DNA from 4 places in the Marinomonas primoryensis genome. Region 4 is predicted to be linked to each of the others. Evidence: predicted binding sites of a transcription regulator. Region 4 holds the regulator's gene; each other region holds the start of a gene.
What was found. The regulator FNR, encoded in region 4, switches genes on or off when oxygen is low (the NO sensors DNR and NnrR bind a similar motif). The targets are predictions, from matches to a motif close to TTGATNTANATCAA.
Positions count from the first base shown of each region.

Region 1: MP3633_RS17580 (cytochrome ubiquinol oxidase subunit I) is a predicted target of FNR. The motif match lies at 3,146-3,159, and genes of this name have one in related genera.
Region 2: MP3633_RS13890 (OmpW family outer membrane protein) is a predicted target of FNR. The motif match lies at 3,208-3,221, and genes of this name have one in related genera.
Region 3: cyoA (ubiquinol oxidase subunit II) is a predicted target of FNR. The motif match lies at 2,495-2,508, and genes of this name have one in related genera.

Region 1 is NZ_CP054301.1:3,773,592-3,778,865, reverse strand. Features, by position in the region: gene MP3633_RS17590 (TRAP transporter permease) at 1-263, shown strand, start outside; gene MP3633_RS19060 (hypothetical protein) at 346-480, opposite strand; gene cydB (cytochrome d ubiquinol oxidase subunit II) at 480-1,493, opposite strand; gene MP3633_RS17580 (cytochrome ubiquinol oxidase subunit I) at 1,490-2,944, opposite strand; gene MP3633_RS17575 (sensor histidine kinase) at 3,306-5,219, shown strand; gene MP3633_RS17570 (sigma-54-dependent transcriptional regulator) at 5,206-5,274, shown strand, end outside.
Region 2 is NZ_CP054301.1:2,993,669-2,998,942, forward strand. Features, by position in the region: gene modC (molybdenum ABC transporter ATP-binding protein) at 1-677, shown strand, start outside; gene MP3633_RS13875 (DUF2798 domain-containing protein) at 699-1,151, opposite strand; gene MP3633_RS13880 (MarR family winged helix-turn-helix transcriptional regulator) at 1,258-1,713, shown strand; gene MP3633_RS13885 (HD domain-containing protein) at 1,717-2,358, opposite strand; gene MP3633_RS13890 (OmpW family outer membrane protein) at 2,526-3,137, opposite strand; gene MP3633_RS13895 (carboxylate/amino acid/amine transporter) at 3,426-4,307, shown strand; gene MP3633_RS13900 (YccT family protein) at 4,390-5,109, opposite strand.
Region 3 is NZ_CP054301.1:86,755-92,028, reverse strand. Features, by position in the region: gene cyoB (cytochrome o ubiquinol oxidase subunit I) at 1-1,188, opposite strand, end outside; gene cyoA (ubiquinol oxidase subunit II) at 1,188-2,216, opposite strand; gene pdxR (MocR-like pyridoxine biosynthesis transcription factor PdxR) at 2,972-4,480, opposite strand; gene MP3633_RS00380 (pyridoxamine 5'-phosphate oxidase family protein) at 4,586-5,233, shown strand.
Region 4 is NZ_CP054301.1:2,128,791-2,134,064, reverse strand. Features, by position in the region: gene MP3633_RS09855 (alpha/beta family hydrolase) at 1-89, opposite strand, end outside; gene hemN (oxygen-independent coproporphyrinogen III oxidase) at 274-1,644, shown strand; gene fnr (fumarate/nitrate reduction transcriptional regulator Fnr) at 1,666-2,427, shown strand; gene MP3633_RS09840 (adenine phosphoribosyltransferase) at 2,453-2,995, shown strand; gene MP3633_RS09835 (YfaZ family outer membrane protein) at 3,064-3,630, opposite strand; gene ttcA (tRNA 2-thiocytidine(32) synthetase TtcA) at 3,641-4,480, opposite strand; gene MP3633_RS09825 (SprT family zinc-dependent metalloprotease) at 4,602-5,120, opposite strand; gene MP3633_RS09820 (RecQ family ATP-dependent DNA helicase) at 5,111-5,274, opposite strand, start outside.

The DNA of each region.
Region 1 (5,274 bases), 1.6 Mb from region 4:
TTGTGGCCGCGATCACCTTTGCCACTTTGGCGACGATGTCGATGAGCATTGGTTTTTCCGGCTGGTTGCGTGAGAACTTATCGTGGATGACTCGATTGTTGTATATTGTCGCAGCGGTGCTCATTGCTTGGCCTGCAGCGGCAATCGATACGTCAACTATGATTATCGCGGCACGTGCTCTTGGTTGTTTATTGTTTATTGGGTTACTTGCTAAAGCTTGTATCAAACCTAAGATAAACGCCTTGGAAACAGCAAAAGCGTAAGCAGCTAGTTTGATTGATCGAAATAAGCCGCCCCTCAAGTTTGATTGAGTGGGCGGCTTTTTTGTTTGAGCAAGACAAGCGGCTAAGGCAATCCCGTCATCAATAGTTTAATGCTATACGACGCCGAGAACACGACGACAAAGCCCACTAAATAGAGAAGTAAAAACCATTGCCACGATTTGAGCTTGGCCAGTTTTGCTTTGAGGCGTTTTAGCATTAGTAGCCCTCCTGATAATCTTCCACTTTGCCTGCAAACACGCGATAACCCCAAAAGGTGTAAGCGCAAATAAGCGGCACAAAAATACAAATGCCGGGCAAGAGAAAAAGCAAACTACTGTCTGGTGACGCGGCGTCCATAAAGGTTAACTGTCTTGGTATCAGGTAAGGAAATAATCCGACAACGAGACCGGCAAAGCCGAGTAAAAAGAGCGTGGCTGCATACCAAAATGGGCGATCTTCGTGATGGCTTTGTCCGACGGAATGACGGTTCAAGTCTCTCCACGCCAACACGGCGACAACCAAGGTAATGATAGGCAAAGGTGACAGCCATAAAAAGTTGAAGCCAGAAAACCAGCGCTGACGAATGTCCACTTGGCTGGCCACCGTCCATAAACTCACAATGATCATGGCTAAAATAGTGATGAGCAAGAGCCGCTTTGCCAGTTTGGCCGAGTGGGCTTGAATGCGGCCGCGACTTTTCATGAACAAGTAACACGCTGCCAATAATGCATAACCTGCCATCACGGAAAACCCAGTGAGAATAGAAAACGGTGTTAACCAATGCAAGCTGGATAAGCTGTCGACATCGGCCGGAACGCCCTGTACGAGTGAACCTAGCAACATGCCTTGGCAAAACGCCGCAACCGCCGAGCCAGCGCTAAAGGCAAAATCCCAATAAGGCCGAGACGTGTCGGACTTGAAGCGATATTCAAACGCTACACCGCGAAAGATCAGCGCAAACAGCATCAACATAATGGGCAGATAAAAGGTTGAAGTAATGCCAGCGTAAGCAGCCGGGAACGCAGCAAATAACACCACACCGCCAAACACCAGCCACGTTTCGTTGCCATCCCAAACGTGTGAAATAGAACGCATTAAGTGATCGCGTTCGCCATCTTGGTTAAACCAAGGGTAGAGAATGCCAATGCCTAGGTCGAAGCCATCCAGCAACACGTACATAAAAATGGCGAAACCTAAGACAAGGAAGTAGAAAAGAGCCAAATCCATCATTTATCTCCCTGTTCTTTGTTTTGTGATTCGTTAGATTGTGGTTCGTTAGTTTGCAGTTCTTTATGTTGCAGTGTTTTCACCCAAGCCAACGCGTAACCCGGTGCTTTCATACCGATGAGTTGTTGCTCTAGTGCTTCCATTGACGGCGGCCCTTTTTTAATAAGCTTACGCATAAAGTAGAGATAAACGCCGATCAGTAAGCTGTAAATAATCACAAACATGATCAGAGTAAAGAGCACGCGCTCCGGCGGTAACGGCGAAACGATTTCAGAAGTACGTACCAAGTTGTAGACGATCCAAGGTTGTCGACCGATCTCGACCACGTACCAGCCAGCGAGAACCGCAATGACACCCATAGGCGTAAATAGCGTGACCAAAGCAAGGAAGGGTTTATTCTCGAACAAGCGACCTTTGCGACGTAATAACAACGCCAAAACAGCGATGCCCATCATGCCAAACCCAATACCCACCATGACACGGAAAGACCAAAATACTAGCGGTACATTGGGTCTGTCTTCTGGTGGAACGGCTTTTAAACCTTGCACTGCGCCATCCCAAGAGTGTGTCAGAATCAAGCTGCCGAGATTGGGAATACCAACTTCATAATCATTGGACTCGGTTTTCATGTTAGGCATAGCGAACAGCAACAGTGGCACGTTTTCTTCTTCAGCTGACCAAATGCCTTCCATCGCAGCGAGTTTAGTTGGTTGATGCTCTCTCACGTTCAAACCGTGCATGTCGCCAATCCATGCTTGCAGCGGTGTTAGCACCAATGCGAACCACATACACATGGACAAGCCTTTTTTTGCGAAAGGAATGTTCTTCTTTTTCAATAAGTAATACGCGCTAATGCCAGCCACCACGAAGGTCGCGGTGATCAATGACGCGACGACCATGTGAGTGAGTCGGTAAGGCATAGAAGGGTTGAAGATGACTTCCATCCAACTTTCGACTTCAAATTTGCCATTAATGATTTTGTAGCCGGTGGGGGTTTGCATCCAAGAGTTCGCCACAATGATCCAAAATGCAGAAATCCAAGTACCAGTCATGACCACAAGGGTAGAGAAATAATGCAGCTTACGACCGACTCGCTGCCAGCCAAATAGCATTACACCCAAAAATCCGGCTTCCATGAAGAAGGCGGTTAAGACTTCATACGCCATCAATGGGCCAAGCACCGCGCCAGTGATCACAGAGAACTTAGAAAAGTTGGTACCAAATTCGTAAGACAGCACGATGCCGGAGACCACGCCCATGCCGAAGGTGATGGCAAAAGGTTTGATCCAAAATTTAGCGAGCTGTAAATAGTAAGGGTTATGGGTTTTCAGCCACAAGCCTTCCCAAATCGCAATCAGCGTGGCCAATCCAATGGTGATGCTGGGAAAAATGATATGAAAGCTCACCGTAAAAGCGAACTGGATGCGAGATAAGATGGCGACGTCGAGGTCCATTTTAGTATTAACCTATTTAACAGAAGGAACGAATGAATGGCATAAGTCGTAAATCATTAGGTGTTCTTGTTGATTCTAATGGTGCGCATTTGCTGCCATGCCAAAGGAAATAATGCCAAACCCACAATGCTGAGAAGTGCGATGATTTCGGTCATAAAAAATCCAGTATTCATAATGCCTGCTCCGTTAATAAGAAAAAGATTGAGATAGATCAATAAAGTTACTTATCTAACAGCAATCGTCAGGCCAAGTTTTTAAGAGTCTTATCTATTTGATTTTAAAGGAATAATTTTTAACTTTGCGTGAATCGTAAAAGAGGTTTACGATTCCTCCACTTATTGGTGTAAACGAGGTTTACAGTTTGACGCTCTCATTGATGTTCGAAGTGGCCATGTTGGTTTCCAGCGTGTGCGGTTTTTTAGTGGCGGCTTGGTTGCTGTGGCGCGCCCGTAAACAGGGTGATCTGCAAGCCTTGGCGGGTTTTGCCATCATGATGGCCATTTGGTGTTTTGGCCATGTCGTGTTGTTTCAAGGTTATGAGAAAATGGGGGTTTACATTATTTTGGCGAACCCGCTGATGCCGACGTTTTTCCTGCATTTTGCCATCCGGTTTGTGAATTCTGGTGCGGCGAAGGAGGTTATGCTCGATCGACTGCTGCAAGCCATTCCGTGGTTTTACGCCGCCAGTGTTGTAGTGGTATTACAAAGCTGGTGGATGGGTGCGGGCGACGCCATTGGCACCTTAGACACGCGCTCATTCTTTATTTTCACCGATGCAGGAACGTGGAATCTGGCGTATACCGTCTTAATCGGCATCTTGGCGCACGGTGTTTTGTTGTTCGGCTGGTATCGTCATTCGGGCAATAAAAAACGTTCGATTCTCGCCATGTTTGGTGTGGGTGCTTGGGGGTTGTTGTTAGCAACCAGCTTTGTGTTTCCTTCCTTTGGTATCAGCTGGTTTCCGTATCCCATGCTGTTGTTGCCGACGTATTTACTGCTCTTGGTTTACGCCGTGGTGCGCTATCAAATTCTTTCCGTCAATGCCTTTGCCAACCGTGCTTTGCTTTGGGTGGCGATGATGTTGGTTATTCTGTGTTTGATCGCCGTGATCAGTGTGGTGTCTGGGCGGGTTGGTTTGCAGGCGCTGGCGGATGTTCCGAGCTGGCAATTGTGGCTGTATTCCCTGTTGATGTTAGTGATGTCGGCGTTGATTTATCAGCCACTAAATCGACTTATCTCACGTGTTATTTACCCTGGCGCGGTATTGAATGAAACCGTGCTGGAAGTTTGGTCGAGTCAGTTAAAAGAAGCGCAAGACTGGACTCAGCTGATTAGTATTGGTGAGCGTTTACTGTCTTCTCAGATCAGGCAAAACGTAGACATAAGCTTGGATTCTGTGGGTAAGGCGTACGTAGACGACGGTCAAACATTGGCGCTCAGTGTTTTTCGATCCGAGTCGGGCTGGCGCTTTTTATTGCTTGGCTGGAATGATGCGAGCCCGGGAATGAGACTGACGGCAGAAGTGTTTGGCTCCTTGTTTTCGACCAGCTGTGGTTTGTTGGAACGCTCTTTGGCGTTGGCGGTTGCGGAGCGGAAACGCTTGGATGAACAGCATCTCGTTGAGCTCGGTAGTTTGTCAGCGGCCATGGCGCATGAATTGCGTAATCCACTCAATATTATCGCCATGGCGGCTTACGACTCGCCGCCAGAAACTCGTCAGCATATTCAAACCCAACTGAAACGCGCGGATCGTTTGGTCAGTGATATGTTGGTGTATTCTGGTGGATTAACGCTGCAAATCAGCACAACGCCATTGCGAGCTTTGGTGAAGAGCATTTTGACGCAGGCTCAGTTAGAAGGTGTTTCCTGCGAGGTGAACATCGCCGAATCGATAGAGCTGGAAGCCGATCCGCAGCGCCTGCAACAAGTTTTTATTAATTTGATCGACAACGCCGTGGCGTTTTCACGCAATCAGCCGGATGGGAAGCTCTGCATCGAGGCGAGCATGAACGCGGACTCTGTGGTGATTAACGTGCACAACAATGGGCCAGAAATCGATGACAGTCTACAAGGCGAGGCGTTGTTTCAGTCCTTCATGACTAAACGCGCTGGTGGCAGCGGTTTAGGGTTAGCCATCGTGCGCCGTATTGTCGATGCGCATGGCGGCCATATTCAACATCGTGCTGACACGGCTTGGCCAGTAACCTTCGAGCTTATCTTGCCTCAACATTCAGCGTATTCCCGCTTAGGAAGCACTTCTCATGACACAAAATAAAATCCTCTTAGTGGACGACGAACCGGCGTTTCGTGAGCTGGCGAGCCGCTGGTTG
Region 2 (5,274 bases), 860 kb from region 4:
CCGGTGGTGAGCGCCAACGAATCGCCATCGCCAGAGCGCTACTCATTCAACCTAAACTGCTGCTGATGGACGAGCCGTTAGCCGCGTTAGACGATGCCTTAAAACAAGAAATCCTCCCTTATCTAGAACAACTCTGTCAGCGTGCAAAAATCCCTATTATTTACGTCAGTCACTCATTAGATGAAGTCATTCGGTTAGCGGATTATATGGTTGTCTTAGAAAAAGGTAGAGTAATAGAAGAAGGGAAAACACAAACGTTACTGGGCAAGCTCGGTACCTCATTTTCTCGGTACCATGACGCCAGTGTTGTGATATCAGGTGTAGTCACACGACAAGAAACAGAATGGGGGCTTTCATGGATCAGTTTTGAAAACCACGTTATTGCCGTTAAGCAAGGAAATGAAAAAACAGGAGATACTCTGCGTCTAAGAATTCAATCGAAAGACGTGAGTCTATCCCTCAGTAATCACGACGATTCAAGCATATTGAATCGCTTAACCGTGACCATTGATGACATGATCACCGACTCAAAAGACCCAAGCATGGTGATGGTCAGATTACTCGCGGGCAGCACACCAATATTAGCGAGAATCACCACCTTATCAGCGCATAAATTGTCTATAAAACGAGGACTAACCATCATTGCTCAAATAAAATCGGTTGCCGTTTTATCCTAAAGCCCCACCCACCACATCAAACTAAGCGGTTTTGGCCCAAAAAGCGGTCAATTTTGGTTTTATGACAATCGACATCAATATTGAAAACACAATACCAGCAGGCAAAGCCGACATCAGCGTAGTGGTCCATGAATTCAGGAAAGCACCTCGCTCTAAAAAGCCATGCAAGTTTATCGTCGTAACCACCGCCATAACAGATTCCATTATAATGGCCATAATCAAACCAAAAACAATATTACGCTGCATGGAAGATAATCTAGACAAAATAGCATTAACAAGGTGATGGACCAAATACGAAAGAATGCCACCAATCGGCGCAATACACAGTACACACAAAGCAAAAGAAGATAACCACGCCCCCATAAAATGATCGGCAAAACCAATATTTCGCCACGTCATTAAAAAGGTTAAGGTTCCTCCCATAGCAATCACTAAACTGGCAACAATAGATATTTTCTGAACTTTTAATGACATACGTCTTCCCTCTAGGAATAGTTTGGATAAAATACGCAAAACAAATTGACAAGATCAACTATATTAAATTATGTTGACAAGGTCAACTATATTGGATAAAAAAATAATGAATAACCATGAATCTGAGTTACAAACGCTATTAATCAGCACAATCAATGGGTTAAAAATATCCATGAAAAGCATCATGAAGGAACAAGGCATTCCCTTATCGCCTTTGTACTTTATGATTCTGAAACGCATTCACAACACCGAAAATTGCACGGCAAACTTTCTTGCGGATGTGACAGAAAAGGACAAAGGACAAATTACGAGATTGGTCAAAGAAGTGATTGCCGAAGGATTGGTCATAAAACGTCCCAATCCAAACGATAAACGCAGCCAGTTTTTGCAATTAACAGACAACGGACTGGCCTGTTATATGGCGCTTGAAAACGCCGACAAGGCGGTATTAAAAGAAATGAGATCAGAAGTGAGCGATGAAGAATTACAGCAATTTTTGTCCGTAGGCGCAAAAATGCTAACAAAACTAAACGCCATCAACCACAAAAAAGAGCGCGGATAATCATTAGATCTCCAGTGCCAATTGCGCCAAAAAAGCACGCATAACCGATTCGCGGCGCTTGCCTTCGGCTTGAGCAGATACCGTATTTAAGCTATCGGCTATACGGAATAACTTGTTATAAAAATGGTCGATAGAATACTGTGCATCATCCGGCTCACGATCCTCACAAAATGGATCATCGAGTGAATAAAGCGCCCTATTTAACGTACCGCTGACTTGCATACAACGCGCAATACCGATCGCCCCCAGTGCATCCAAACGATCGGCGTCTTGTACAATTTTAGCCTCCAGGCTTTCAAGTGGCACATTGGCGCTAAAACTGTGAGCTCGAATAGCATGATGAATAGCGGGGAAATAATCGGCCGGATATTTAATAGAATGTAAAAAACCAATGGCTTTGTCAGCGGCCAACGTCGAAGCAAGATGCCGGTCCGGATGATTTTTTGGTAACGAAACACAGTCGTGTAACCACGCCGCAGGCATTACCACTGACATATCCGCACCTTCATCCAGCGCCAATTGCTGTGCCACTTTTACCACTCGATAAATGTGGCTCACGTCGTGCGCCACATCCGCAGCGCCTTGTGCTTCTAAAAACGTTCGGCAATGGTTTTCAAATTCGCTTTCTAACGCTGACAACATCATGTTTCCAATTCATATTGAATAATTCGGACAAGCCTATATCAAATACCATGATGAAAACACACCATGGTGACATTAATAAAAGTGTGTAAAAACAAAAAAGGCTTTGATTCAATCATCAAAGCCTTTTCCCTTTAGACGCTTTCCTACCTACTTAATCCATCGTCTCATTAGAAGGTATAACCCACACTGGCCATAAAGGTGATTGGATCAATATCGGCGTCAATCGTTCCGACTGTCGTGTGAACGTCGGTATTAATATCCATGTACCAAATAGACGCATTGGCAAACCAGTTTTCGGCGAAGTTCACATCCACACCCAATTGAGCGGCCAAGCCAAATGAATCATCCAAACTCACATCGGTTCCCGCCAATGTGCCTTTGCCTTTTTCATCAAAGAAAACCGTGTAATTCAAACCTGCACCAACATAAGAGCGAATTTGGCTATTGGCTTGGCCAAAGTAATACTGCGCCATTACCGAAGGTGGCAAGTGCGATACCTCAGCGACTTCGCCAAGCCCTTTAGTAGAAACTTTATGAGTAAAAGGTGTCGCGGCTAGCAACTCCACACCAAACTGCTCTGTTAGCATATACGTGAGTGTTACGCCGACTTGAGTGTCATTATCCAACTCCAATTCACCGGTGTTCAATACGTTATCACTGCTTTCATTCGGCATAACCGTTGCAAAGCCAGCTCGGACGAATAAATCGCCGGCGTCATGAGCCAAAACCACAGAAGAGCAAAGTGTTGAAATAAGGGCAATAGGAAGTAAAGCTTTCATAATCAAATCCTTCTTTTTAATCAAACAACATGTCTGTGAACAAAAAATAGCAGGATAAGGAATCAAACTATTAATATAGATCAAGGTTTTATTGCCCTTTCGAACAAGCCACCAAATCCATTGACATAGGTCTGATTTTAGAGCGATTCATACCGTGGCTCATGCCATATATAAAGTCTCATTTTGAAAAAATCAGTAAACTTTATTATTTTAAAAAGTAAACTAATTTACCTACTGTATGGAAATCGTTAGACTTACGACAAAATCATCCAAATGGAATCCATTCTCATGCCAATTCTTATTGCCGTCACCCTTTTATGGGCGTTTTCCTTCAGCTTGATTGGCGTTTATCTCGCCGGCCAAGTCGATGCCTGGTTCTCTGTATTAATGCGAGTCGCTCTGGCTACTGTCGTATTTTTACCTTTTTTAAAGCTTCGTGAAATTGAAGCCAAAATAGCGCTCAAACTTATGATATGCGGGGCTTTACAGCTTGGCATCATGTATGGTTTTTATTATCAATCCTTCCTATACCTGTCAGTTCCTGAAGTCTTGCTATTCACGGTGATGACACCACTTTACGTCACTTTGATTAATGACATGTTAGACAAACGCTTCAATATTGGCTTTGCCGTCAGTGCGCTCGTGGCTATTCTTGGCGCTGTTGCCATTCGCTACCAAGGTATCGATGAAGGCTTCATTAAAGGCTTACTGATTGTTCAAGGTGCCAACATTTGTTTCGCAGCAGGGCAAGTAGGTTATAAACGCATCATTGCAAAAGAGCGCCCAGACCTATCTCAACGCACGGTTTTCGGCTGGTTTTTCATAGGTGCATTGGCGGTGGTTATTCCTTGTTACCTTGCGCTAGGTAACCCTGATAAATTACCGACCACTACTCTTCAATGGGGTATTTTAACTTACCTAGGTATTGTGGCTTCGGGCCTTGGTTACTTTGCTTGGAACAGAGGAGCAACCATGGTTAACGTAGGAACATTAGCGGTTGCAAATAATTTACTGATTCCCGCTGGCATTATTGTTAACGTGGTTTTCTGGAACCGCGATGCTGACATCGTTCGACTGGCCATTGGTGGCAGTATTATCTTATTGGCACTTTGGCTGAATGATAAATTCAACCAACGACTCGCTGCGGCCAAAGCTGCTAACGCAAGCTAATTGATAACTTAGGTAAATCTAAGCCAAATGGAAACGCCCAGCATTGGCTGGGCGTTTCTATAATACGATGCCTAGAAAAACATTATTCTACCAGCCAAGCTTGAAATGCTTTTTTCGCCTCTCTATCGGCTTTATTAAACCAAAACTGCGACATTTCCAGCTGGATATTAGACACTGACGGCTTATATAAGTCGTCAGCAACCCAGATACGCATCTCTTTTCGAGTCGCATCATCGGATCGGTTATACCAAAACTGCATCATTTCTAGCGCAACATTTTGAGTCAAAATGACCGGAGCTAAGACAGGAGCATCATCTATAATTGGTTGGTTTTTTGCCGTGAAACGTTCAATTTCGGTAACGTAATCACGCGTATTTTGAAACCCCGACTTCACCGGTAGTATTTGATGTTGATAATCTACTTCTTTGCCACTGCGATCATCAAAAAGGGTAAACGTAGGCGCCTTAGAGTAAGCTTCTGCCTGTTTTTGAGTCGAAATATAAGGCGCTTTCACCGTGAAGTAATCATTCTTTTCAAATTGTAAGTCCAGCACAATAGGCTCAGATTGATACGCTTGAGTATCGCCACCACTGTGCAACAATTTATTAAATCGTACGACAATTTGGTGCTGACCTTCATCAACCTCGACCTTAAAGTCATTACCGAACTGCCTTGCGCCTTCAAGGTCAACGTACATAATTTCAAACGATCTAGGTACTTCAAACGTCGCCGCCTGAGCTGGTAATGCCATCACACAAACAGACAGAAAACTACTCGCGACAATTCGATTTTTCAATCCCACAATATACTCCTTACAACAAAAACAGTGTAGTTGGTAAATCTAGCATATTGTTCTATCTAATTTACTGAGTCTTCTCTGCTTTCAAAGAGCTTGCTGAATGTTGTCTTCTTTCGTCTGTCACAACACCTGTATTAGGAGCCGGAAATAATAGAAAAATACGAATAC
Region 3 (5,274 bases), 2.0 Mb from region 4:
ACCGATAGTGAACGTCACCATAAAACCAAGCGTCCATAGCACCGGAACCGTCACACGAAGGCGACCACGGTACATAGTGAACAACCAGTTAAACAGTTTCACACCCGTTGGTACCGCGATGATCATCGTCATTACGCCAAAGAAAGCGTTAACATTTGCGCTGGAACCCATGGTAAAGAAGTGATGCAACCATACGATAAAGCCAAGAATGGAAATCGACGCCGTTGCCCAAACCATGGATTTGTAACCGAACAAACGTTTACCAGTAAAGGTAGAAACGATCTCAGAGAAGATACCAAATGCTGGAAGTACAAGAATGTACACCTCAGGGTGACCCCATGCCCAGAACAAGTTGATATACATCATTGAGTTACCGCCACCATCATTCGTGAAGAAGTGGAAGTCTAGGTAACGGTCAAGTGTCAACATGGCCAATACAGCTGTCAAAATTGGGAACGATGCTGCGATCAAAATATTGGCCCAAGTACAGGTCCAAGTAAAGATCGGCATGTCCATCAATTTCATACCAGGTGCACGCATTTTGAAAACAGTAGCCAAGAAGTTAACTGCTGTTAATGTCGTACCGATACCGGATATCTGCAGTGCCCAGATGTAATAATCGACCCCGACACTTGGACTATACTGCAAACCAGACAGCGGCGGATAAGCCACCCAACCTGTTTTAGCAAATTCGCCAAGTCCCAAAGAGATGTTAATCAAGATCGCTCCAGACACCGCTAGCCAGAAGCTAAGGTTGTTTAGGAACGGGAAGGCAACATCACGAGCACCAATCTGTAGTGGCACAACAATGTTCATTAGACCAATCATAAATGGCATAGCCATAAAGATGATCATAATAACACCGTGAGCTGTAAAGACTTGGTCGTAATGATCCGGAGGTAAATAGCCAGGGTCACCGTTCGTTGCTAGCGCAAGCTGCAAACGCATCATAATGGCATCCGCAAAACCACGGATTAGCATTACTAACGCTAGAACGATATACATGATACCCAGTTTTTTATGGTCAACAGATGTCAACCAATCACTCCAGAGTACGCCGAGTAATTTGTGCTTGATAAGTAGGAAAGCGAGTACACAACCCACGATCGCAACGACACACAATGTGCCAATAACGATCGGGTCGTACGGAAGAGCGTCCCACGATAGTTTGCCTAAGAGTGCAGACATTATTTTTCAACCTCCGTATGCATATCATGCGATGAGTCTTGAGACTCGTCATGATTCATATCACTATGATTCATTTCACCATGACTTGAATCGTCGTGAATCATTTTAGGTTCAAAAGAAGTTCCTTTCAGCAATTCAACTTGACCATGATCTTTCATAAACTTCGTAACGTTGTCCATGAAAATGCTTGGTTCAATTGAGTTGTAATACTGAACTGGAGTTGGTTCATGATGATGTGCATCTAGATCAAATTCAGCAAGCTTCTCGTAGGACGTTTGATCCAATATGCCATTGTTGATGACATCATGAGTTCCAGCCTTAACACCTTCAACCCAAGCATCAAAATCAGCTTCTGTTGGAGTAGCGATCGCATCGAACTTCATACCAGTAAATCCGGCACCGCTATAGTTTGCGGAAATACCGTCAAATGTACCTGGTTCATTAGCAATCAAATGAAGCTTAGTCACCATGCCTGCCATCGAGTAAATTTGACTACCCAGCTGCGGAATGAAGAAAGAGTTCATCGTGCCTTCAGATGAAATTTGGAAAGCAACAGGAACGTTTGCTGGGAATCTAAGCTCGTTCACAGAAGCAATACCAAGGTCCGGATAGATAAACAACCACTTCCAGTTCATCGAAACGACCTGAACATTGATGTGATCTTTATCCGATTTCAAAGGTTTATAAGGATCCAATGCATGGGTAGATTTCCATGTAATCACGCCAAGAATAATGACGATGACAATTGGAATAGCCCAAACAATAGTTTCAATTTTTGTGGAGTGCGACCATTTTGGTTCGTAGATTTCGTCACGACCTTCACGATATTTCCAAGCGAAATAAAGTGTCATGAAGATGACAGGAATCACAACAAGAAGCATCAACAAAGTAGCAACAATAATAAGTTGCTTTTCTTCAATACCAACTTGCCCTTTAGGATCGAGCACACCACCCTGACAACCGGCGAGCAAGCCCACCATTACCGCCAAAGCGACTTTACTTAGGATACGAGTTAACAAGAGAATCATCCTCTAACCCCGAGGTTCACAAAACTGCCACTTGACCATCAAGCAACAGAACGAAAATCCGGCAATGCCGGGTATTTCAGTAAAGATCACCACACTGAAAACAGCACAAAGACCATTACCTAGTTAAGAGTATTAACGCAGCAATAGTTTTTTTGGATCACCTAAATCTGAAAAAGGGAGCTCTACATCTCTTCGTGTATCGTGCCTCAGCACGATAGGAATACCCATAAGGGGCACCAACACGAGTTAAAAAGAAGGCCATTTTTTGGCGAGCAGGGTTGATATTTATCATAAGGGACAAATAACTAACCAATAACAGGGTGATTAATGCGAGACCAGAAAGTAGCCCCGAATTAAGAATAGGTTCGACAGATGAAGAGAATAATGTAGTAAATACAAAGAAGCACAAAAACAAGCAAGATACGGTAATAAATGGGCGCATAGAAGCCGCCAAAGCGCTGGATAACGAATGCACAGAAAAATGCAGAATGTCTTGAAAAATGTTCAATTTCTTCATCCAATCCATAAAAACTAAAATGAAAATGCTGTTTTTATTCGTGTCATACGATTTTAAGTGTGCGGAATATAGCAAAATTTAAACAACCGCACAAAGTCTAGTTTAGCCTTTGTTCCTGTTTGCTTCACGGTCTTTTCGTAAAAAATCACATTCTTGTCTTGAGTGAATCTCGACAGTTCAACCTGAAAACACTGAGGTTAGCACTCTTTCACTACAAAATCCTTACAAATTGTAAGCCTTACACATTGTCTAATATCTCGGTAAACCACTTTTCTAGTGCGATAATTATTTTTTTCATTTTTTCTTCCGATGGTCCACTAAAACCCAACACAAAGCCAAATCGACCGTCATGATACTGTTTGTGAGCAAAATGCTCAGACAAGGTAGAAAGAAGAATATCGTTCTTGGCAATGTCGTGGGCAATCCTCTGATCTAAAACAGCCTCTGTGCGAATCAAAGAAACAAATTCGGGTTTAATTTCAATCAAGACATGCATACCGCCGCGTGGTTTTTTCCAATCAAACCACCTCGCTAAATGCGCCTCTAATAAAATTAACAGCGCATCACGCTTGAGCCGATAATGCCGACGCATACGATTCAAATGGCGGTCGAAATGCCCTTGCAGCATAAAATCCGCCACCGCTGGCTGTATGGGCAAAGACGCGGATGACCCTAACTCTCGTTGGCTTTGCTGTAAGACCGGCACATGTACCACTGGTGCGACAATAAACCCCAACCTTAAGCCGCGAAACAGCACTTTTGAGAAGCTGCCCACAAAGAAAACCCGATCTTTAGCCTGATCATGAACACTCACTGTTTGCATAAATGGCACATTACTCCGACCTTGATACACAAACTCATTATCATAATCGTCTTCGATCAACCACCAGCGTGCATTCGTCATTTGCATCGCTTGAATCCACCGCTGACGACGAACTGAGCTGATGCTCACACCAAGTGGGTATTGTCGATTTGGTGTCATTACCGCCACATTCGAAACAGTGTCACTCGCGGGCAGGCACGGACCTTCTTCGTCAATAAGCAGCGCTCCGGTTTGTTCATGCGAACGAATGGCCTCGCGGATGGGCGGATAAGTGGGTTCTTCCGTCCACCACTTAATAGTTTGAGCTCCTACGCTATCATCTGAATCCGTCTCTGAACGAGCCAATAGCGTGATTGCATGTTGCAGGAGCAGCAATGAATCACGAGCGCCCGCCGTCACAATCACTTGCTCAGCCACACACTCAAGACCACGAACGCGATACAAATAGTCAACAATGGCTTCTTTTAAGTCTGGGTATCCGGTCAAATAACCACCTTGCAACACGGTTAAGTCTGGATTTAACCAACTTCGCCGCATGCTTGCTGCCCACTCCTTGGTTGGAAACACGGACACATCAACACCCGAATCAAATGCCAACGTTCCCAAGTGCTTCTGAGTAGATGGAACAGAAGAACCCTGCATTCTCTTCAAGCGATTACTCACCATCGGCAACGCCGCAACGAACACTCCGCGCTTTTCTTCACTGGTTAAAATGCCTTCTGCAATTAACTGGTCATAAGCCCGTGATGTGGTACTCCGTGACACGCCTAACGATCCAGCCAAAAAACGAGAAGAGGGCAGTTTGTCACCCACAGACAATTCTCCCGATACCACGCCCTGCTGAATTTGCCTCATCAGTTGTTGGTAATAGGGTGCTCCGCTTTCATCCAATGAAAAACGTAAACTAGCAATCGCATGCTTCATAACTGGCCTGTTTTTTTATATCTATTCTGGCTATTTTTAAAGAGGCCAGCCTTCTCTATTCTGTTGTTATATAGACACGAATCAACAATGACAAGGATTTAGAGTATGAGCGATTCTCTCGAAACAGCGTTAAGTAAAGTGAAGCGTGGGCCAAACCGCGCTCAATACGACAAAGAAACCGCGTTTAATATTATGGATGCTTCATTAATGTGTCATGTTGGTCAAACGAAAGACGGACAAGTCTTTGTCACGCCAACGTGCCATTGGCGCGATGGCGACTACTTCTACTGGCACGCTCATTCCAAAGCGCGTAACGTCAAAGGCCCAATCGACGAACCAGAAAAGGTGTGCATCAATATTTCCCAATTGGATGGTTTGGTCATGGCGCGCTCAGCGATGCACCATTCGGTCAACTATCGCTCCGTAACTTTATTTGGTATTCCAGAACTGATTGATGATAAAGAAGAAAAGGTTCGTCAATTTAAACTATTTTTAGACAAAGTTAGCCCCGGCCGCTGGGAGACATTACGACCCGTCAATGACATAGAGATAAAAGCCACAGGCTTAGTACGAATCAAAATAGAAGAAGCGTCAATCAAGATGCGAGCAGAACCACCGATTGATGATCCAGAAGACAACGATTGGCCTGTTTGGGCTGGCGTCATTCCGTTAGACAAAAAATGGGCGGAGGCAGAGCAAGATCCGATTCAAACAAAAGATTTCGCCTTACCAACCAATCCAAACGCCTGCTGATCTTTTATTCATAAAACAACGTCATCAACCGACATTGCATA
Region 4 (5,274 bases):
TCTGAAATTTTCTCACAAAGTCGTTTTAAGAAAGGGTTGTTGTGGCCTGCACCTGCGCCATGAGCGATATAAAAAGGGAGAGTATTCATGATGACCATTTTTGAAAATAGTATTAGATCAGATTCGAGAGAGGGTTAGAACCTTGTTGGCTATAAAACACGACGCTTTTCATTCAAACTTTCTTAATCGGGGACGGTAATCATTGATCTGGATCAGAAGATTCCACTTTACAAAAGAGTACACTCCTATTAGAAATTTTAATAGGAACACACCATGATCTGGGACTCTTCACTTATTGGCAAGTACGATTTATCTGGACCTCGCTATACTTCTTACCCTACAGCGCCACAATTTGACTCAACGATAAGCAAAATAGCTCTGATTGATAAGATGCTAATGCCATCAGAAAAACCGCTTAGCTTGTATTTCCATATTCCTTTCTGTGCGCACCTTTGCTATTACTGCGCCTGCAATAAAATTGTGACTAAGCAGTATGATAAAGGTGTCGAATACGTTGAGCTCTTGGGTGAAGAGATGAGACTGCGTAGCCTTATGCTGGATCACACAAGAAAAGTAACGCAGTTGCATTTTGGCGGAGGTACGCCGACCTTTTTAACAGAAGAGCTTATTCGGTCGTTGTTTAGTGACATAAAGCAGTATTTCAATTTGATTAATGACGGAACTCAAGACTACAGTATCGAAATTGACCCGCGTGAAATTACGTACTCTAAGCTTAAGTTACTAACCGATATGGGTATTAATAGAATCAGTATCGGCGTTCAAGATTTTGATTCTAAAGTTCAAGAGGCTATCCATCGAATTCAACCTATAAAAATGGTAGCCGATTTGGTTAGCGATGCCAGAAAACTAAATATCAAATCGATAAACTTCGATCTTATCTATGGCCTGCCCTATCAATCAATGGAAGGTTTTAGGGCGACGTTAGCTGATGTCGTGGCGTTATCGCCAGAAAGAATCTCTCTTTTTAATTATGCCCATTTGCCAGAACGGTTTCGATCTCAACGGCGTATATTGGATGAAAGCTTACCATCACCAAGTATGAAGCTTGATTTGCTAAAAATGAGCATCGAATCTTTAATTTCGGCTGGCTATGAATACATTGGCATGGACCATTTCGCAAAGCCCGGTGATAGCTTGGCCAAAGCTCAAAAGCAAGGCGAATTGCAGCGGAATTTCCAGGGCTATACTACTCATGCGGGTACTGATTTGGTTGCTTTTGGTGTGTCTGCCATTAGTGATATAAAAGGCGTTTATATTCAAAACCATACCGATCTTTCAAAATATAGAAATAGTATCGAGAAGGGGCAATTGGCCATATCAAAAGGCTATATAAGCGACTTAGATGATAGAATTCGTCACACAGTGATTATGACGCTCATTGCGCAGTTTGAACTCAATACTGTCATTATCGAGAAAATGTTTAATATACGTTTTTTCGACTATTTTGGTGAAGAAGTAGACATGCTAAAACCTATGGTCGATGATGAGATGGTGGAAGTTCATCGCGGTGGTGTGCAGGCCACTATAAAAGTCACGGAACGCGGTAGATTACTTATTCGTTGTATTTGTATGGTTTTCGATAAATATTTGAATAACTCTATAAAATACTCAAAAGTTATATAGATCGAAATCAGGGAGATTCACATGGCAATGACACACACACAATCACGATTTAACAGTACGCTTACTTCGCAATGCCAAAATTGCAGCTTAAGTGCGCTTTGCCTACCAATTGCATTAGCGGATGAAGACATCAATAAACTAGATCAAATTATTGAGCGCAAAAAGCCTCTAAAAAAAGGGGAGTTTTTATTTCGTCAAGGGGATACCTTCAACTCTGTTTATGCTGTTCGTTCCGGCACCTTAAAGACTTTTAACATTACTTCTTATGGTGAAGAGCAAATCACAGGCTTTTATTGTCCTAGTGAGTTAGTTGGTCTTAGTGGAATTGACTCAAATAAGTACCCTGTTTCAGCAAAGGCTTTGGAAACAACAACAGTTTGTGAAATTCCATTTACTCACTTAGAAGACCTCTCCGTTCAGATCCCTTCTTTAAGGCACCAATTATTTAGAATAATGAGTCGTAAAATTTCTGATGATCAACAGATGATGGTTTTATTGGGTAAAAAGAATGCAGATGAAAAAGTTGCATCTTTTTTACTGAACTTATCTAATCGGTTTAAAATACGTGGTTATTCGGCGTCATCGTTTCGTTTGTCTATGTCTCGTGGCGAGATAGGGAATTATCTTGGTTTAGCGGTTGAAACCGTGAGTCGTGTGATTACACGATTCCAAAAAAGTGAATTAATACACGTCGATGGTAAAGAAATTGAAATACTCAATTTTCCCGAAATGCAAAAACTCATTGGGGTTGCTAGCGATTGTGGTAAAATTGCTCGAATTTGATTGATATATTGAGGCGCTACTAGATATGCTTTACGACGATTTTTATGTTAAATCACTAATACAAACTGTAGAAGACTGGCCAAAAGAAGGCGTTAGCTTTCGTGATATTACGCCTATTTTTAGCGACCCAAAAGGCATGAGGATGGTGGTGGATGCTTATGTTCATCGTTACATATCCACGGACATTTCTCATATTGCTTGTATTGATGCTCGAGGCTTTTTGATCGCGGCAGTATTGGCTTACGAATTACAGAAGCCTCTAATTTTAGTTAGAAAGAAAGGCAAGCTTCCAGGCAAAACCATTTCACAGAAATACGCTTTAGAATACGGTGACGCTGAATTGGAAATCCAAGAAGGCGCGGTAAAGGCTGGCGATGAAGTGTTGCTGTTTGATGATTTAATTGCCACTGGTGGTACGCTTTTCGCAGCGATTAAATTATTGACCAAGCAAGGCGCAAACATCAAAGAAGTAGCAGCGATTATTGACTTGCCAGATCTTGGTGGAAGCCAGAAGTTAAGAGACAGCGATATTCCTGTTTTTAGTCTGTGCGCCTATGATGGAGAATGATTTTAGTTAACATCAAAATATAAAAAAGGTGGCTGAGCCACCTTTTTTATATGCGAAATTTTTTAAGACTAAAAGTCTACTGATGCACCAATAGATAAGCCTTTATTAGCTTCTATTCGACTATTGTCATCATATATAGCTGTTGTTTTACCATAGCTAAGATAGACGCGTGCATTACGCATTGTCATGTATTCAGCGCGAAACTCATAAGTGTACATATGATCAAGGTTGGTAAAGGAAAGTACTTCAGGTGCGTAATACAAAGACCCATAAATACTTATTCGGTTTGCTTCTGGAAGAGTGTAGCGGTACCAACCACCAAGCGCTAGCGCTAAAGATAAGTCCTCTTCTTGCTTCCGATCAGCGTCTATCGCATATAAACGAACACCAATACCTACTTGTAAAGGCCCACCTGCCCCTTCGGAATCTTCTACATTCAAGCCGATATGTCCTGTAGAAAGGCTTTCGTCTTTATCGTAGCTCATTCCTACATCGATACCAAAAGTTCCCATGTTTAGATTAACGTCACCTTTAACAGTGTCATTCGTTAAACCTACAGAAGCAGTTGAAGCATTTACGAGAGATGACCCTAGAATACCGGCGGTTAACAATAGTGTTTTATGTGTGAGGTTCATTTCTCTTATCCTATAATGAAATAATATTTAATCGGTCAAAGGCCGCTGGCGACTGCTTTAACCCTTTAAAATCAAATAATTCTTTGTCCGCTAAGTGTGACGGAACGACATTTTGCATAGCGGTAAACATGGTTTCTGTTCGTCCCGGAAACTCTTGTTCCCATTTTTGCAGCATGTCTTTAACAACTTGTCGCTGTAGGTTTTCTTGGGAACCGCAAAGATTACAAGGAATAATGGGATACTCCTTCATAACGGAAAATGTCTCAATGTCTTTTTCTTTGCAGTACGCCAATGGACGAATAACGATATGTTTGCCATCATCGCTTAAAAGCTTTGGCGGCATAGATTTCATTTTTCCACCAAAAAACATATTTAAGAATAACGTTTCAAGAATGTCATCTCTATGATGACCAAGTGCTATTTTTGTCGCTCCAATTTCTTCCGCGAAACCATACAAGGATCCACGACGCAAACGAGAACATAAACCGCAAGTGGTTTTACCTTCAGGTATAATTTCTTTCACAATGCTGTATGTGTCACGTTCTAGAATATGAAAGTCTACTCCTACCTCTTCCAAGTAAGCTGGTAAAATATGCTCAGGAAAACCGGGTTGCTTTTGATCTAGATTGACCGCAACGATACTGAAATTAATCGGTGCGCTAGCTTGTAGATTTCGTAAAATCTCAAGCATAGTGTAAGAGTCTTTGCCACCGGATAGACACACCATCACTTTGTCACCTTCTTCAATCATGTTGAAGTCAGCAATCGCTTGGCCTGTTAATCTACGAAGGCGTTTTTGGAGCTTATTCAGCTCAAGTTTTTCTTTGGGTTTATTAGATAAGTCCATCATATATACGCTTTAAACAAAACGTGCCTATATTACTATAAATGAAGGTGGAATCGCATATAAAATGGAGGATATACGACAAAAGTGTATAAAAAATCAATTTCCTTCTGCTTTATGTACGCAGTTACTTATTTAGATCTACAAATTGTAATGTTGATCGGCATCCTCTGCAAACGTATTCAACGCCCTGTTGAGCTCTAGTATGGCGACGCTTGCTAAAGTGGTGCTTTTGACAGGAGCAATGATATTCATAGGATTGCTTTTGAGGAGGCACATCAAAGGAATGAGTCCTACTTGGCCTAATACCATAGACTTTCTGCATAACCGCTTGCCACTCTTTACCGTGAGGTCTCACTGTATCACCATAAATTTGATAAACAATGATATGGGCCACCTCATGGGGAACTACCGTGCTGACAAACTCGTCTGGATTTTGTTGATACATAAAATGATTAAAGCGCAGTTCATTCTTTTGTAAGTGCGCTGTACCTGCTGCCTTCCCTCTTTGTTTTAGGTTGCACGTTGCGGGGATAAATTCATGACCAAAAAACGTGTTTGCCTGATTGAAACATACATTTGCCTTATCAATAATGATGTTTAATGCATCATAATCTGCCGTCATATTTTTAGACGTCATAGGCATGATGTACTGACCTCTTTTGGATTCGATTCGTGAATGATTTTCATCAAGCTTTCGGAAAAATCAGCCACATTTTCTTTTGACAGCCCAGTTAAGCGACTTAATGAAGCAATAGAGTTGGGTTTATGTAAACAAATTAACCTAAGTTGAGTGTCGC